DNA from 2 places in the Oceanobacillus aidingensis genome. Region 2 is predicted to be linked to the other one. Evidence: a T-box and tRNA genes for the amino acid it is inferred to sense, from the RefSeq annotation. Region 2 holds a T-box; the other holds one or more tRNA genes.
What was found. A T-box is a leader RNA that pairs with one kind of tRNA and senses whether it is charged. The one in region 2 lies ahead of leuS (leucine--tRNA ligase), so its partner is inferred to be a tRNA-Leu.
Positions count from the first base shown of each region.

Region 1: it encodes a tRNA-Leu, which carries the amino acid that the T-box ahead of leuS (leucine--tRNA ligase) is inferred to sense. The anticodon was not compared.

Region 1 is NZ_JBHSFT010000010.1:32,802-44,860, forward strand. It holds gene ACFO3P_RS06825 (MFS transporter) at 1-650, shown strand, start outside; partial or broken gene ACFO3P_RS06830 (SDR family oxidoreductase) at 848-1,682, opposite strand; gene ACFO3P_RS06835 (winged helix-turn-helix transcriptional regulator) at 2,039-2,404, opposite strand; gene ACFO3P_RS06840 (NADPH-dependent FMN reductase) at 2,605-3,186, shown strand; gene ACFO3P_RS06845 (hypothetical protein) at 3,309-3,518, opposite strand; partial or broken gene ACFO3P_RS06850 (type 1 glutamine amidotransferase family protein) at 3,649-4,236, opposite strand; tRNA gene ACFO3P_RS06855 (tRNA-Leu) at 4,807-4,890, opposite strand; tRNA gene ACFO3P_RS06860 (tRNA-Leu) at 4,905-4,992, opposite strand; tRNA gene ACFO3P_RS06865 (tRNA-Lys) at 5,003-5,078, opposite strand; tRNA gene ACFO3P_RS06870 (tRNA-Gln) at 5,172-5,246, opposite strand; tRNA gene ACFO3P_RS06875 (tRNA-Asp) at 5,254-5,330, opposite strand; tRNA gene ACFO3P_RS06880 (tRNA-Glu) at 5,359-5,430, opposite strand; tRNA gene ACFO3P_RS06885 (tRNA-Ser) at 5,447-5,537, opposite strand; tRNA gene ACFO3P_RS06890 (tRNA-Asn) at 5,544-5,618, opposite strand; gene ACFO3P_RS06895 (SprT family protein) at 5,882-6,334, opposite strand; gene ACFO3P_RS06900 (catalase) at 6,780-8,273, shown strand; gene ACFO3P_RS06905 (Tex family protein) at 8,381-10,540, opposite strand; gene ACFO3P_RS06910 (PP2C family serine/threonine-protein phosphatase) at 10,672-11,277, opposite strand; gene sigB (RNA polymerase sigma factor SigB) at 11,274-12,059, opposite strand, start outside; gene rsbW (anti-sigma B factor RsbW) at 12,037-12,059, opposite strand, start outside.
Region 2 is NZ_JBHSFT010000037.1:439-7,726, reverse strand. It holds gene metK (methionine adenosyltransferase) at 1-948, shown strand, start outside; gene ACFO3P_RS14725 (gamma carbonic anhydrase) at 1,003-1,530, opposite strand; gene ACFO3P_RS14720 (hypothetical protein) at 2,034-2,423, shown strand; gene mnmM (tRNA 5-(aminomethyl)-2-thiouridylate-methyltransferase MnmM) at 2,432-3,004, opposite strand; T-box leader at 3,243-3,466, shown strand; gene leuS (leucine--tRNA ligase) at 3,577-5,991, shown strand; gene ACFO3P_RS14705 (hypothetical protein) at 6,088-6,846, opposite strand; gene ACFO3P_RS14700 (rhodanese-like domain-containing protein) at 6,967-7,275, shown strand.

The sequences.
Region 1 (12,059 bases), on a different contig from region 2:
CCATATTGATTAAACGCGCACCAAATGGAAGAGAATTAGATAGAACAGCCAGTGTAAAGACAAAAATTCTTGAAAAGAAAGTTCTCTTCCCTGCCCTTCTGATTTTATTAGTCGGAACGGCAGCAGGAGGAATCATGTCATTCTTTTCTTTATATGCCTTGGAAAAGGATTTTTCTCATGTAGGATTGTTTTTCTTCGTTATAGCGGCAGCCAGCTTTGCAGTACGATTGGTTTCTGGCAGGCTGTTTGACTTGCACGGACCAGCCGTCATCTTGATTCCAGGTTCTATCTTTGCAATCATTGGATTAGGTCTTTTATATATTGCCAATACAGACACGGTCTTTTTTACAGCAGCAATATTTTACGGTCTAGGTTTCGGAGCATTGCTTCCTGCTATACAAACCTGGTGTATCAACCTAGTCGATAAACAGGAGCATGAAGATGCCATGGCCTCTTTCTTCAATTTTTTCGATATTGGGATAGGCGGCGGCTCATTGGTACTGGGATTAATAGCAGAAGCAGCGTCTTATCAGACTATCTATATTGTATCTGCCTTCGTATACGTCTTATTTTTCATTATGTATGTAGTTTATTTACTTATAAAAAAAACGTTCAAAAGAATTAGTTTAAGTGGAATATCAAGGGTTTAATACCCTTGATATGATTAATTGAAAAAGCAGCCATGCACTTACTTTTTTCTGCTGCTGCACATGCCAGGAAGTATTTTTAGATTCCCGCTTTGATTCTCAGAAAACCGCTTATACCCCGGTTTCTCGATTTCATAGATGGCAATTTTGCCTTCTTTATTAAAATGAAAACTTCTTCAGTAAAGCAGAAGCTCATAAAGTTAATTACTTTCTATAAAGGGAGATTCCTCTAAACCCGTCCACTGAAGACTTTTAATATATAAATCTTTTTGGCGTTCTTCATTATACGAAACAGGGGAAGTCTGTTCTATTTTATTATCTTTAAAAAACTTCCCTGTAACATCTTTCACTTCATTGGATGAAGCCAAATAAGCAGGCAAAGTGGCACCTTGCTCTGGATTTTTTGAAAATAACTTCATAACTGGTCTTAAAAACTTCGGTGCCATTCGGGTTGCCTGAGGGGTATAAATAAATCCTGGGTGCAGTGCATTGACGGTCACACCGCTGTTTGACAAGCGCTCACTCAGATAATACGTCATCATCAGAACAGCGGTTTTTGCAGTTTTATATGCCTGCATTCCCGAATAATCAGAAGCAGTTTGATTTACTGCATTATCCGGCTCAAACTCTTTGTCTTCCATGACAGATGCGATATTAACCACTCTTCCTGAACCGGAAGCCTTCAATTGATCAAGCAGCAGATGAGTTAATAAAAACGGTGCTAAATAATTAACCGCAAAAGTCATTTCAAAGCCGTCGTTATTGACTTGATACTGACCGAATACACCGCCGGCATTGTTTATGAGAACATCTAATTTGGAATAGCGCTTCTGAACCTGCTCTGCCAGCTTTCTAATCTCCGTGTGAGGACAAATCAGCGATCAGTAAATCTATATCCTTATTATCAGCAGCAGCTAATAATTCTTGACGTGCTTCTTCCCCTTTTCGCTTATTTCTGCATACTAAGACGATACGACAGCCTTGTCTGGCTAAAATAGCAGCTGTTGCGAATCCAATTCCTGAATTAGCTCCAGTTATCAAAACCGTTCTCCCTTCCATTCATCTCGTCCTCCTAATATTTAAGTCAAAGCATCCTTCATATACTTGAATCAGTTTGGTAATTTCAATAATATAATTTATAAAAATACAGGGGGTTACAAGCAGAGGCAGATATGAGACGGTAGCATTGCAGGCAATTGTCCGTGATATACTCTCTACTAATGTAACCCTTCTTTGATCAAGACATTTTATAACCTTGTTATACATCCATAAATGATTTATACTTTTAAAGCACAAAAGTATCCAAGCTTAATCAGCATACTATTACTGGACAACAAAGTGAGTAATTCATAGAAAACACCATTCCGCTTCGTATTACAACTTATCGGGAATTATATTTGTTCCTTCTGCTCTTCATTATCTTTTCCATATAATTTCTCCAAATGTTCCAGATGCTCCGTCCCCCAGCTTCTCATTGATACTAATAACGGTTTTAAACCATGACCGTACGGTGACATAGAATACTCCACTTTTGGAGGCACCTGCTGATAAACCTTGCGATGAACAATATCGTTATATTCTAATTCTCTTAATTGGGAAGTTAACATTTTTTTAGTGATTTCCGGAATAGCCCGCTGCAGTTCACTAAAACGCAATTTTTCGTTTTCCATAAGGTGAAATAAAATAATCGGTTTCCATTTTCCTACAATAATATCTAACGCAACTTGAAGCTCTCCACAATTTTCACCTGTCGTTATATTCTTCACTTTTCAACCGCTCCTTTATAAATATATGCATGAACCCCTTATATATCAAATGGTTTCCTAAAAGTAACTAGGTATAAATAAAGTGCCTTCTTCTCAAAAAGGCACTTTAGGTTTATTATAACTCTTGTAATCAAATTAATACAAACTTATTATTTGATTCATTACATCTAAATTTATACGGAGGTTACAGCATGACAAGAATTGGTATTATTACAGGAAGCACACGTGATGTACGTGTTAATTTACAAGTTGCAGAATGGGTTAAAGATTTTGCAGATAATAAAGATATAGACGCAGAATTTGAAATTGTTGATATAAAAGAAAGTGGTCTTGGACGTTTCAATGAAGCAATCCCCCCGCTTATGACAAATAAAGAATACGCAACAGAAGAACAGCGTGCATGGTCAAGAAAAATTGATTCGTTTGACGGGTTTATTTTTGTTACACCGGAATATAATAAAAATTTCCCTTCGTCCCTTAAGGATCATTTAGATTATTTAGGTTCAGAGTGGCATCATAAAGCAGCAGGCATCGTAAGCTATGGCTCTACGCTTGGTATTGCAGCTTCCCTTGCATTACGTACAACGTTATCCAATTTAAAAGTAGCTACAGTTGAACCACAAGGTGCATTCAGCTTATTTAATGACTTTGAGAACATGGCAACTTTCGCACCAATGGAAGTGCATAAACCAAGATTTGGCGAAATGATTGATGATGTTGTCGCTTGGTCCAATGCGCTTAAATCAGTGAGAAAAGAAAAGAGCCTTGTATAAGTTATATTATCCTACAGTTTGTAAAAAAGAATGATTCCACTAAAAAACAGGCACCCTTTCCATTATTGGAATGAGTGCTTGTTTTATTTCAGCAGGTCCAGAACATTATATAGATTTAAAAATTAATATTTCCCCTCTTTAGATTTAGTTACAAGGTACACTAGCGGTCCGCCAAAAATCAATCCTGCTGCTCCCATGCCTAAAAAAACAGCCATGTATGAGATGAATTCCATTTCCCTGCCTAAAATAAAATCAATTATCATACGGCCAATGGTGATTATTGCAGGGAAAGCAAGCGACCAAAGCAAGATAATTTTTAATCCTTTTGACACGTTATCCCTCCACAAATCCTTCTAGCTATTCTGATACAACCTTTTGTCATATTCATTTCAGGACAATTCTCCCCAATCTCTATACTCAATTCTACTATAATCATAATTTTCATTTTATTTCAAGCGAAGATTATCTAAATGGATTCCCATATTTTTCACAGTATTTATAAAATCCATGCTTATACATATACATCATTTTTTTAATATTTTCGGAGGTATCAAATTCGATCAACTCTAAAATCAAATGTGTAAATTCAATCGGAGCTGTTCCGTTTGCAGTGACTAAATTTTTATCTGTTACTGCTTGCTGCTGAAAAAAACTGCTCTTAGCATGATAATTTTCATAGCCCTTCCAAGCATCAACAGAGTTACCCGTATGATTATAATGATTTAGAAAACCGTTTTTCGCTAAATAATCCACAGCTCCGCATAGCTCCAACAGGTATATTATTTTGAAATGCCATTTTGATTAGATGCAAAAGCTTTTTATTATCATTATTCCATGTATTCCCGCCCACCATTACCAATAGATGAACATCCTCAGGTTCAGAACCAATGATTTAATCGACAGCAGTTCTAAAACCGCCAATGGAACTTACCGTATCCCCAAAGAAATCGTATGAACCGACCAATCCTCCCTCTGATTTAATGTTGTTGATAAGTAAGCACCTTCCCAATCTGCGTATTCGTCCAGGATAAGAAATAAAGCCTGTTTCATAAGCATCACACCACCCGTTAATAATTTACAACCTTGCAGTGATTGCCTCATTTAACTCATTTATAAAATCACTACATTCTTATTTATTAAAGTAATTATACCAAAAAAGATTTATATTATGAATATTATAAATCTTTTATCGAGCTGGTTTATTGGGTTTATATTCTTTCAAGTCAATATGTTCCAGTAACTAGAGATATTTTTAACAGGCGCATCGAAAAATTGGTGAACACGTTAACCTTGAAGCTATCTACTGACATGATTTAAGGTATTCTCCGGCTGCTTTACTAGTTCCTCAAGGCGAAGAACACGTAACCTTTAAAGAACGCCTGGGGCGCTTATCCATTACTACGATAATTAATGTTTAGTTGTTCTCTAGTAAGCAAAGAAAAACTGCTGACAAATTAGATGATTTCTTTTAAATCCAAACGTTTCATTTTTACCATTTATTCACATGGTCAAAAACTGGTCAAAACTATATAAAAAAACATCCATTTCATATAGAAAAATGAGTGCATAAAAAAATATCAAAGGTCTGCAACCCTTGATATGACTGGTTTGTACATATGATGCGGTCGGTGGGATTTGAACCCACACGGGTTATTCACCCACCAGGCCCTCAACCTGGCGCGTCTGCCATTCCGCCACGACCGCATAATATAAAAAAATGGTGCGGATGAAGGGAGTCGAACCCCCACGTCCTTAACGGACACTGGAGCCTGATTCCAGCGCGTCTGCCAATTCCGCCACATCCGCAAGATAAAAATGGTGAGCCATGAAGGATTCGAACCTTCGACCCTCTGATTAAAAGTCAGATGCTCTACCGACTGAGCTAATGGCTCCTATATATGACAGGTCATTATTTATAGTCCCTATCAATAAAAAAATACTATTATCTGTAATAGTATTATCATGTATTCCTTCTAAAAAGAAAATGGCTGGGCCACCAGGATTCGAACCTGGGGTACACGGGATCAAAACCCGATGCCTTACCGCTTGGCTATGGCCCAACTATAATGGCGGTCCGGACGGGACTCGAACCCGCGACCTCCTGCGTGACAGGCAGGCATTCTAACCAACTGAACTACCGGACCAATTATTTATTTTGATTTCTTAGAAAGATGACCCGTACGGGATTCGAACCCGTGTTACCGCCGTGAAAGGGCGGTGTCTTAACCGCTTGACCAACGGGCCATTATGAAAATTAAAATGGCGGAGAAGGAGGGATTTGAACCCTCGCGCCGCTTACACGACCTACACCCTTAGCAGGGGCGCCTCTTCAGCCACTTGAGTACTTCTCCAAATAATGGCTCCACAGGTAGGATTCGAACCTACGACCGATCGGTTAACAGCCGATTGCTCTACCACTGAGCTACTGTGGAATATAAAAGTAATCAGTCACTATCTATGTAATATCCTAATTACGCAACAACAAGAAATATCATACAATATATCCTGTTTTTTGTCAACAAAAACTGTTAAATTTCTTAAAAAGTTTTTTTCGCTTAGAAAGTTATTCAAAAATCCAAGCCATTCGACAAAGCTGCTGAACAGGTCATTCGCAATGAATGAAAACTGTCATTTCATATCAGCTACATTAATTTATCATGGATCATATTATTCGTCAATACTTAATTGAAAAAAATTAAATCAGATGTAATCTCCCCCTGCATTTTCCACATCGATACCTGGATACATCTACTTTCCTTACTCTTTTATAAACCATTTTACATTTTTGGCATTCATATATATGCTGGTAGCGCTGCTGATTCGAAGGAAGCTGTTTACAATGACGGGGAGAGCCCGTTTTTGCAAGCAATTCTCTAAAATCTTTATCTCGATGCTGGTACCCTTTTCCTTCAATATGCAAATGGTAATGACAAAGCTCGTGCTTAATAATCCCGTGAAACTCTTCCTTATCAGATTCCAGTACATATTTGGGATTCAATTCAATTAATCGTTTACTTGGGATATATCTCCCTCCAGTTGTCCGCAGACGGGAGTTAAATCGTACTTTGTCCATAAACGTTTTATTAAAGAAAGCTTCTGACAGCTGATTAACTAACTGGTACAATTCTTCCTCCGGCATTGGGTCCATCTGTTTCAACCTCCAATATATAAAGAAAGCTTCATTATTTTAATGTTCTTCTTACCTTCCTGACAATTCAAAACATACTTCTTTATTATACGCCATCAGAAATTCCCAAAAATTGTTTAACTGATGACAACTCATTTTAACATAAAAAAGAAGCTGTCGGAACTTCTATTCTCTATCTTATATTTCAGTTATACTAAGAGTTTTATTCTCATTTAAAAAACTTAATTGAGAATTAGTAGAATCACTTATCTAATATATTATTTTATTCTAAAAGAAAACAACACTTTACTAACATTTGCTTAAAAATACGATACCCACCGTCAAGAAGGACTTCTATATCAAAATAAAAAAATGTCATTCAAATTAAACAAGAATATTAATAGCAATCTACTATTTATTATGTTATTATAATAATTGTATTTAATATATAGGAGGGAAACTATCTATGAGTGAAAAAAGAAAAATGACCACTGCATTTGGAGCTCCTGTTCCAAATGATGATGATTCTAAAACGGCCGGTAAACGTGGTCCATTATTAATGGAAGATTTTTGGTTTCTTGAAAAGCTTGCACACTTTGATCGCGAAGTAATTCCTGAGCGCCGTATGCACGCAAAAGGATCCGGAGCTTATGGAACATTAACGATTACTAACGACATTACTAAATATACAAAAGCAAAAGTCTTCTCTGAAGTCGGGAAGAAAACAGACATGTTTATCCGTTTCTCTACCGTAGCTGGTGAACGCGGAGCTGCTGATGCAGAACGCGATATCCGCGGTACTGCGATGAAATTCTACACAGAAGAAGGAAACTGGGACTTAGTCGGTAATAATACGCCTGTATTCTTTATGAGAGACCCTAAACGTTTCCCAGATTTGAACCATGTTGTAAAACGTGATCCAAAAACAAATATGAAGAATGCTGATGCAAACTGGGATTTCTGGTCTAATTTACCAGAAGCACTTCATCAGGTAACTGTTGTTATGTCTGATCGCGGGATTCCAAAATCTTACCGCAACATGCACTTATTCGGAAGCCATGCATACAGCTTATATAATGAAAATAACGAGCGCGTATGGGTGAAATTCCACTTCAGAACACAGCAAGGTATCGAAAACCTTACAAACGAAGAAGCTGCAAAAGTTGTCGGTGAAGACCGCGAAAGTCACCAACGTGATTTGTACACTGCTATTGAAGAAGGAAACTTCCCTAAATGGAAAATGTACATTCAGGTTATGACTGAAGAAGAAGCTAAAAATATGCCTTACAATCCATTCGATTTAACAAAAGTATGGTACAAAGATGAATTCCCGCTTATCGAAGTTGGCGAATTAGAACTGAATAAAAACCCGGAAAACTATCATGAAGAAGTAGAACAGGCTGCATTTGCTCCTACAAACATTGTTCCTGGCATTGGTTTCTCTCCAGATAAAATGTTGCAAGGCCGTCTATTCTCTTATGGAGATGCACAGCGCTACCGTTTAGGCGTGAACCACTGGCAAATCCCTGTTAACTATCCGAAAAACGCGAAAAACTTCCACCCATATCATCGTGACGGCGCAATGCGTGTTGTCCCTTACACTGGCGGACAAGTCAGCTACAGCCCGAACCAATATGGAGAATGGGAAGACAGCAAAGAGCATCAGGAGCCTGCATTACAGCTGGGTACAGATGTAGATGCTGATTACTTTGATTTTGATGAGGACGATGCGCTTTACTACGAACAGCCAGGTAAGCTATTCCGCTTAATGTCTGATGAGCAAAAACAAGCTCTTTTCCAAAATACAGCGGATGATATTGCTCCAGCAACAAAATCAGTAAAACTTCGTCACATCAACAATTGCTATAAAGCTGATCCAGAATACGGAAAAGGCGTTGCAGAAGCAATTGGCATCTCTCTTGATGAAGTGGAAGCTGCAAACGAAGAATCTGTAAAATAATAGAAAAATAAAAAAAGACCTCTCCTTATCTAATGGTGAGCGTCTTTTTTTATGGTTGAAAAAGAGGGAACTTCCCAGCATGGAAGCTCCCTTATCTTATTTATACATTATTGAATCATTGAAAGCGCAATTCTTCCTTTTTGGACATTCACATCATCGACCCAGACGGTGACTACATCACCAACAGAAGCGACATCCATGGGATGCTTGACGAACTGCTTGGACATCTTAGAGATATGCACAAGACCGTCCTGTTTAACACCAATATCAACAAAGACTCCAAAATCAACCACATTTCGCACCGTTCCCTGAAGCTCCATGCCAGGTTTTAAATCTTCCATATTCATGACATTTTTCTTTAATAACGGCTGTGGAAAATCATCACGCAAGTCACGTTCCGGCTTGCTTAATGCCTCCAGAATATCTTCTAATGTCGGCAGTCCAATCTCTAATTCTTCCGCGACAGCCTGCTTGTCTATTCCTTCTATCTTTTGCTGCAAAGGCGCTGTCCCCAGAGCTTGTTCATCAAACTTGAGCTTGTTTAATAATGCTTTCACATGTGGATAGCTTTCCGGATGAATAGGAGTACGGTCAAGCGGTGTATCCCCATCTACAATTCTCAAGAAACCGATCGCCTGCTCATATGTTTTCGCCCCAAGTCTCGGGATTTTCTTTAATTGCTTCCGGCTGGTAAATTTCCCTTCCTCTTCCCGTTTTTTGATCACATTATTTGCAACGGTTTTACTTAAACCAGATACGTACTGCAAAAGAGAGGAAGAGGCTGTATTTACATTAACACCGACTTGGTTAACCGCTGTTTCCACAACGAATGTCAACGAATTGGACAGCTCTTTTTGACTGACATCATGCTGATATTGCCCAACGCCGATGGACTTCGGATCAATTTTCACCAGTTCCGCTAATGGATCCTGTACCCGTCTTGCAATAGATACAGCACTTCTTTCCTCTACTTGTAGATCAGGGAATTCCTCTCTTGCTAAAGCGGAGGCAGAGTACACACTTGCTCCTGCTTCATTTACAATAATATACGGAATATCCAGCTTGTTATTTGTTAATACATCTGAAATAAATTGCTCTGTTTCCCGTGATGCTGTACCATTTCCAATCGCAACCAGCTCTACATTAAATTGATTTATTAAGCTGATAACCACCTTCTCTGCGCCCTTCACATCTTTCTTTGGAGCAGTCGGATAAATCACATGGATTTGATGGACCTTCCCGGTTTCATCCACAATCGCAAGCTTACAGCCAGTACGGAAAGCCGGATCCACTCCTAAAATGACTTTCCCTTTTAATGGCGGCTGAAGTAATAGATTCCTTAAATTTACGGAGAAAACTTCAATCGCCTGTGCTTCCGCTTTTTCTGTAAGTGCACTGCGGATTTCTCGTTCCACGGAGGGTTCAATCAACCTTTTATAGCTATCCTCTACAGCTGCTGTTAATAATTCCTTCATATGCTGCGGGCACGTTTTTTTAATTACCTTTTTCTCTAAATAGGCAATTATTTTATCAACAGGCGGTTCTACCTGTACTTTTAAAATCCCCTCTTTTTCTCCGCGGTTAAGTGCAAGAATACGATGGGAAACTAATGAGCGAACCGTTTCACTATATTCATAATACATCTCAAAAATCTGTTTTTCATCTGCTGCTTTATTTTTCTCTTCAGATTGGATGGTTCCTTGCTTCATCGTGGCATTGCGAATAAATTCACGGTAAGCCGGTTCATCAGAAATCCATTCTGCAATGATATCATTTACTCCCTGAAGTACCTCTTCTACGGTGCTTAGCTCATGCTCTTCAGAGAAATATTGTGTGGCTTCCTGTTCTAACTCAAGTGATTCGCTCTGCTCCCAAATAGCTTGGGCAAATGGCTCTAATCCTTTTTCCTTTGCGATAGTAGCTCTTGTACGGCGTTTTTGTTTATAAGGGCGATACAGATCTTCTACTTTTTGAAGCTGCGTCGCTTTTTCAATGTCGTTTCTTAATTCATCTGTCAGCTTACCTTGTTCTTCAATGATACGAAGTACTTCTTGTTTTCGTTCAGACAGGTTAAGGACATATGTCCACCTATCCTGTATCTCTTTTATTTTTACTTCATCCAATCCGCCTGTGGCTTCTTTTCGATATCTTGCAATAAACGGAACGGTATTCCCTTCATTTAAAAGAGAAATCACTTTCGAAACAGTGTTTCCTTGAATATTGGTATCTTTTGATACGATTGCAATTAATTTTTCATCTGCACTCACTGTTGCTTCTCCTCCTTACTCTACGTTCTATTGTATCAAATTAAACGTGTCAATGCTTTCTGACACAACAAAAAAGATTGATTTATAATCAATAATAAATGAATCCATGTTCATGTTATTGTGATTATAAATCAACCTTTTTCTCCTTTGTATCTAATTGCCAGTAACGTTGTATCATCCTGCCTGGTACCGTCACTATGCTGCGCATAAGTATCCGTAATCTGCTCTACATTGTAGTCTTTAAAATAATACGCAGATAACTCTTTATCTTTTACGCCGTCTGAAAATACAATGAAATTTGTTCCATCGGTTAATTTTTCCGTCATAGCCTTTACGCCTCGGTAACGAGATCCCAAATATCCAGAGCTTGGAATATTTCGCTTTTTCTTACAGCCTCGCTCCAAAATAATAATCCCTATATTTCCAATGGAGGAAAAAGTAAAGGTCTGATCGATGAAGTCTAATTTTAAAATCCCCATCACTGCACCACGCATGCCAAGCAATTTTTTATTGCATAAATCAACAATTTCTTTTACTGTTTTAAATTTATGCTCCTTCACAATATCGATTACTGCCTGTGAGGATTCTTTTGCAATTGCCCCGCTTCCAAGACCATCCGCGAGCACTCCTAGAAACATATGGTCTTCTTCTATAAAAAAGTAACTGTCTCCACATAAATGATTACCCTTTTTAGATTGTTGATAGACGGAAACATCGACATATTTACCGGAAATCAATCGAATACCTCCGTACTTTCTGTTTGCATTGTTTCTCGCAATTTACGGAGTGCTCGTCTTTGAAGCCGTGACACATGCATTTGAGAAATACCCAGCATTTCACCTGTTTCTTTCTGGCTCATGTTTTTAAAATAGGTGCATTCTAAAATAAGCTGCTCCCGTTCTGATAAAACAGGAAGAACTTTTTCAAGAATCATTTTTTGCTCCAAGTTTTTAAGACTATTGTCTTCGTTACCAATTAAGTCCAATATAGCAACAGTGCTGCCGTCTGAATCAGCTTCAATTTTATGGTCAACTGATAAAGCTTTATAGCTTTTACTCATTTCCATTGTTTCTAAAACTTCTTCTTCCGGTACACCAATGTGTTCTGCAATTTCTTGTATGGTAGGAGATTTTTGATTTTTAGTCGTTAGTTCATCAGCACTTTTGCGGATTTTTGGTCCCAATTCTTTAATACGACGAGGCACATGGACACTCCATGTCTTATCTCGTATAAATCGCTTTATTTCACCAATAATGGTTGGGATAGCGAAAGACTCAAACGACTTACCATATGACGGATCGTACCTCTTAATTGCCCCAAGCAATCCAATCATGCCGACTTGTACAAGGTCTTCATGAATAGCGCTATTTTTGGAGTACTTCCTGGCAATAGATCCAACGAGATTCTGATAAGTTAAAACAATCTTTTCCTGTAATTCTTCATTTGTTGGATCTTCCTGAAGTGTACTTATCCATTGGTAAACCTCATCTCCCCCTCTATTGAATGGTTGAGATTTGGT
Region 2 (7,288 bases):
TATGGTTTTGATTCAGAAACATGTGCTGTATTGACTGCTATTGATGAGCAGTCTCCTGATATTGCCGGCGGTGTGGATGTTGCGCTGGAAGCAAGACAAGGACAAGAAAGCGAAGAAGAAATCGAGGCAATTGGTGCCGGTGACCAGGGATTAATGTTTGGTTATGCATGTAATGAAACTGAAGAGCTGATGCCTTTACCAATTTCTTTAGCACACCGTTTATCCAAAAGATTAGCAGATGTCCGGAAGGAAGAGATTATCGGCTATCTGCGTCCAGACGGGAAAACACAGGTAACCGTTGAATACGGTGAAGATAACCAGCCGCTGCGTGTAGATACGGTTGTCATTTCCGCGCAGCATCATCCGGATATTACGAATGAACAAATCGAAGCGGATATTATTAAACATGTTGTCGAAGCTGTTGTACCCGGTGAATTACTGGATGAAAAAACAAAGTACTATATTAACCCGACCGGGCGCTTTGTTTTAGGCGGTCCGCAAGGCGATGTCGGCTTGACCGGAAGAAAGATTATTGTAGACACTTATGGAGGCTATGCCAGACATGGCGGCGGCGCTTTTAGCGGTAAAGATGCAACGAAAGTGGATCGTTCTGCTGCATACGCGGCCCGTTATGTTGCTAAAAATATTGTTGCTGCAGGTCTTGCTGATTCTTGTGAGGTTCAGCTGGCTTATGCGATTGGCGTTGCACAGCCCGTTTCTATCTCAATCAATACGTTCGGTACAGGGGAAGTCAGTGAAGAGAGATTAGTGGAAGCAGTCCGGGAGCTTTTTGATTTGCGTCCGGCAGGTATTATCCGCATGCTTGATTTAAGAAGGCCAATCTTTAAAAACACAGCTGCTTACGGCCATTTCGGACGTACAGATATTACATTCCCATGGGAAAAAACAGATAAAGTCGAAGAATTAAAAGCGTTGACTGCAAAATAAAAAAACGTCAGGTGTTTGAAGATGCCTGACGTTTTTCTTTGGAATAGGATGGTTTTACTCATTTCCGCCCATGTTTGTTTCTTTTAAATAATATTGTCCTTTTTCCACATAGGATTTACGGATGCGGTCCATTTCTTGATAGTCTTTATCGGTTAATTCACGAACCACTTTAGCCGGCCTACCCATAGCTAATGTGCGGGGCGGTATTTTTTTGCCCGGCGGCACCAGACTTCCTGCGCCGACAAAAGCATGCTCCCCGATCTCTACGCCATCTAAAATAATGGACCCCATGCCAATCAGCGCATGATGGCGTATAATTGCTGAATGCAAGGTGACTTGGTGTCCAACAGTGACATCATCTTCAAGAATTAACGGCATATCAGGACTTTGATGCAGCATAGAGAGATCCTGGACATTGGTACGCTTACCTATTTTTGTCGGTGCTACATCACCGCGAATCACCGTATGAAACCAAATACTTGCTTCTTCTTCAATCGTCACGTCTCCGTTGATTACTGCATTTTTGGCAATGAATGCGGCAGAATCAATAGACGGGGTTATTCCTTTATATGATTCAATCATTTGTATTCCTCCAACTCAGTCATATTGATTAAAGTATATCAAAGGAAATATTATCTGGAAAGGCAGTTCTAAATGAGTTGATTTTAGTACTGAATGAAGGAGAAAGACTTGTTATTCCTATCGTAATCTCCTAATTGTAGGCATATATTCTAAGTCATTTGTTTGATGTGGATAATAAGTTTGAATGTAGATTTATTTCTTTTTATCCTCTACAGATACGCATCTTTTTATGGTAGAATAAATAAGCTGGTTACTTAAGGATAGTAATAACATAAAGAGATAAACAGAAATGCTATTCTAAGTAATTTCCACGTTGTTGATTTGACAATGGGAGCAGTAACAGATGTTCCAGTCATAACTGGAATAAGTAATTGTATAAATCTGTTTTAATCTCGCTATGGATAATGGGACATCCATACAAACAGGCGGACTTTTACAGAGAGAGAAAGTTTTGCATGTGGCGCAGAGAACTGATTTATCGTTAAAAATGGGGTTGTACTTTCATGTTGATTCAAATTGTAATAGGGATTTTATTTTTTATCGGTGTCTATATACTGATAAGCGATGAGCAAAAATGGCTGCGTCTGACAACATTTGGTTATTTTATTTTGCTAACTATTATTTTTGCAGCCGGATATATGAATCAGTTGAACAGCCTGCAAGACCCTGAACTGGGTGACCTTTCTGCATTGCGCGACTGGGTTTATCTATTTGGATATTTATATTCTGTCCCGCTCATGGTTGTATCAGCTTATATTTGGATTCCCTATCCCAAAAAATATAAGACACTTCGCTCCCGTGTGCTCATGATTTCATTTATTATATTTATTATCATGACAGCCGGGCACTTCTTAAATTTATTCTTTCGATTACTATTTTTAGGAATTGCATAAGAAACGCTCTATGATGCAGAGCGTTTCTTTTTTTCGATAGCAATTAAAAAAGGTGCTTTATTTTGCTGATTGATAAATTGGTACCTGAGCACTTGATATTCTTTTTGATTTAATTGTGAAGCGTAAGAAAGAACCGCTTCTTTTTCTTCCCCGCCGCCCGGGTGTCCATAATAAATAACCAGAACGATCAGACCGTTTGTTTTCAGTTTTTTCAATATCGCTTCAACCGAGGCGATGGTGGAGGGCGCTTTTGTGACTATTGATTTATCGCTTTTTGGCAAATAGCCAAGGTTAAAAATAGCGCCGCCAAAAATTTCTTCTTTAATATTGCTATGTATCTTTTCATGGCTGTCCTGAATAAGGGTTACATTATGACAGTCATTTTCGTAAAGTGTCGCTTTCGTATTTTGAATGGCCTGCTCCTGGATATCAAATCCATATACCTTGCCGGAAGGGCCGACAGTCTGGCTTAAAAATAATGTATCATATCCGTTTCCACAGGTCGCGTCGATAGCTGTATCTCCTTCTTTCAGGCTTTCTTTTAAAAGTGCATGTGCGCAGGTTAAAACATTTAATAGCATGTTACTGTCTCCTTCTGTATTTTTTCCAATGGAAATATGCTGTATTTCATTATAACAAGAAAAACGGTAAAATGTTTATTGCTCCGCTTCCAATTGAATAGTCAACAGTCTGTATTATATTTTTCCTCGTGATATGGTTTCCAATTATAAAAATAAGTGTATACTAAGAAGTAAGATACGTCAGGTCAACTTGACACGGAATATTTATTTCATTATAATTCCAGTATCTATCATAAAACGAAAGACGATGAAAAAGGATTAGTAATAGGTTTTATCAGTTTTAGAGAAGCAGTGGGTGGTGAAAACTGCTACTGATAGACGTATGAACTCACCTTTTTAGTTTGCAGTAATGAAATCAGAGTAGTTACTGTCGTTTCATCAACGTTACCGATGTCAAGCGAGCGCTTCTTAGCGTTAATTTGGGTGGTACCGCGGGAATAAACACAGCTTCTCGTCCCTTCATTGGGATGAGTGGCTTTTTTTATACCTGATTTTATAAGAAATCGGGATATAGATGTCCGTGCCGTATGTGATTGAACGATACAAGAGTCAGGACGAAAGGAAGGATTATAATGAGCTTTCAACATCAGGAAATCGAGAGAAAATGGCAAAAATATTGGGATAACAATCAAACATTCAAAACAAATACATTTTCTAATAAAGAGAAATTTTATGCACTTGATATGTTCCCTTATCCATCCGGCCAGGGGCTGCACGTTGGCCACCCGGAAGGTTATACGGCAACTGATATTTTAGCCAGAATGAAAAGAATGCAAGGATATGAGGTCATGCATCCGATGGGCTGGGACGCTTTTGGACTTCCGGCAGAGCAATATGCCATTGATACAGGAAACAGCCCTAAAGAATTTACAGAAGCAAATATTCAAACCTTTAAGAGACAGATTAAAGAGTTAGGCTTTTCTTATGATTGGGACCGGGAAATCAATACAACAGATCCTCATTATTATAAGTGGACACAATGGATTTTCAAAAAGCTTTATGAAAATGATTTGGCTTATATGGATGAAGTGGCTGTCAACTGGTGTCCTGCTCTTGGAACGGTGCTTGCCAATGAAGAAGTAATTGATGGGAAGAGTGAACGCGGGGGGCATCCGGTAGTTCGTAAACCGATGAAGCAGTGGATGCTTAAAATAACGGCGTACGCAGATCGACTGCTTTCTGATTTGGAAGAATTGGATTGGCCGGAAAGCCTGAAGGAAATGCAGCGTAACTGGATTGGGCGTTCCGAAGGGGCTGAGGTGACCTTCTCCATTGAAGGACATGAGGAAACCTTTACTGTATTTACAACACGTCCGGATACATTGTTCGGAGCAACGTATGCTGTTATGGCACCAGAGCATGATTTTGTTAAAAAAATTACAACCGCAGCACAAAAAGAAGCTGTGGAAAAATATTTGCATGACGTACAAACGAAGTCTGATTTAGAACGTACGGATCTTGCCAAAGAAAAAACAGGTGTATTTACGGGAGCCTATGCGATTAATCCTGTTAATGGAGAGAAGATGCCGATCTGGGTAGCAGATTATGTATTGATGAGTTACGGAAGCGGAGCAATTATGGCAGTTCCTGGACATGACGAGCGTGACTATGAATTTGCTTCTGTGTTTGATTTGCCAATCAGAGAAGTAGTCGCTGGCGGAAATATAGAAGAGGAAGCTTATACAGGAGACGGACCCCATGTTAATTCTGGATTTTTGGATGGACTGGATAAAGATGAGGCTATTTCTAAAATGATTGAATGGCTGGAAGAAAATAAAAAAGGGACAAAGAAAATCACGTATCGTTTGCGTGACTGGCTTTTTGCAAGGCAGCGTTATTGGGGAGAGCCGATTCCAATCATTCATTGGGAAGATGGCAGCATGACTGCTGTGCCGGATGAGGAGCTTCCATTGGAACTTCCGGAAATGACCGAGATTAAACCATCGGGAACTGGAGAATCTCCGCTTGCCACGAATGGAGATTGGGTAAATGTAGTTGATCCGGAAACAGGAATGAAGGGCAGAAGAGAAACAAATACGATGCCGCAATGGGCCGGCAGCTGCTGGTACTTCCTGCGCTATGTTGATCCGCATAATACGGAACAGCTTGCTGATCCAAAAGCATTGGAGGAATGGCTTCCAATCGACATATATATCGGCGGAGCAGAGCATGCTGTGCTTCACTTGTTATATGCACGTTTCTGGCATAAATTCCTTTATGATATTGGAGTTGTTTCCACGAAGGAGCCTTTCCAAAAATTATTTAACCAAGGGATGATTCTTGGAGAAGGTAATGAGAAAATGAGTAAATCAAAAGGAAATGTTGTTAATCCGGATGATATTATTTCTTCTCATGGCGCAGATACGCTAAGATTGTATGAAATGTTTATGGGACCATTAGATGCTTCTGTTGCCTGGTCAACAAATGGTTTAGATGGCTCCCGGCGTTTCTTGGATCGTGTTTGGAGACTGTATATCAATGATGATAATTCATTAACAGATAAGATTACAGATGAAGCTGCAACAGAATTAGATAAGGTTTATCATGAAACGGTTAAGAAAGTGACAGAGGACTTTGAGAATCTTCACTTTAATACAGGTATTTCTCAAATGATGGTATTTGTAAATGAATGCTACAAAGCAGAATCAATCCCGAAAAATTACGCAGAAGGCTTTGTGAAGCTTCTTTCTCCAGTCGCTCCGCATATGTGTGAAGAGATTTGGCAAAAGCTGGGCAATGAAGATTCTATAAGCCTTGCTGGCTGGCCTGCTTACGATGAATCGAAGCTGGTGGAAGAAGAAGTGGAAGTTGTTTTGCAGGTGATGGGCAAGGTACGTGCGAAACTAAGCGTTCCAGCAGGTACTGAAAAAGACGACCTTGAAAAAATGGCTTTAAATCAAGAAAGTATAAAAAAATGGCTGGACGGGAAGACAATTCGAAAAGTGATTGTTGTTCCAGATAAACTTGTTAATGTTGTAGCTAATTAATCCATTTTCTCTAACTGAAAACCGGGCTATAATCAAAATTCGCTTGGCAGAAATTGATTATAGTCCGGTTTTTCTATGTTTTCTTTATAAAAAATACTAACTGGAGGAATTATCCAAACGCGGAAGATCTGTTTGCAAGTCTGTTTCTAGCAGCATCCATTTCCCCTCATCATACATCCAAATCGATTCCACGGTTCCAATTCCGTCTGCATGATAAGCACCACTTATTTGCTGAAAGCTCTTAAGACCTTTTTGACCTTCATCGTCTAAGTCAATGATGTCAAAAAATGCAACAGGATCAATCATAAGTGTTGTAGGTTCCAGAAGTTTACCCTGCTCATCGTATAGCTTTAAACGGATATATTCTTCTTTTTGGCCCGAGACATCTAAAATGATGGGGTCTTCATCTGGAAGCAATTGAATGGACACTCGAAAACCATCCATAAATTCCCCTTTCACGGGCTGCTCTACTGGCAGTGGAAGCTCGATAAAATCATCTTTTTCCCATTGATTTAACTGAGAAGTATATAATCCGCCGCTTCCGCCGGTAGGACTCTGATAAAGAATATCCATGACACCGTTGTGAGTTAATTCTGCAAAATGTAATTCGGGATCGTATCCTCCACCATAGTTTATCCGCCATGTTTTATCAGTAGAGGGGCTGGAAATTTCAACCCAAATATCTTGATAATAAACACCATCTGCAGCAAATAATTTTCCTTTTAACTCTAACAGCTCTTTCTCTCCATCTCCTGTAACATCCTCTTCATACGTTTGGATTAGCATCGCATCATTCGAAGCTGCTTCTGCCGGAGCGAAAAAGAGAGCTAAAAACAATAAACTGATATAAGCCATCAATAACACCTTCTATTCATAAAATAATTAAGTTTTGCCTTAGTTTAATCAAACGATTTGAATCCTATTCATAATGCATTTAATATAATAAAGAAGGAAAACAGAAGGAGATGAGAGAAAATGGCAGATATAAAAGAGCTTACACCGGCAGAAGTGGATACTATCAGAGAAAACGATAATATTCAGTTGATCGATGTCAGAGAAGATGAAGAAGTAGCACAAGGAATCATTGAAAATGCTTTGCATATTCCTTTAGGCGATATACCGGCTGCTTATGAGAAATTAGATAAAGATAAGGAATATATTATGATTTGCCGGTCTGGAAGAAGAAGCCATAACGCAACCGCTTTTTTACAAGAGCAAGGGTTTAATGTATCAAACATGAGCGGCGGAATGCTGGAGTGGGATGGAGAAATTATTATTAAATAATTCCATAAGCGTG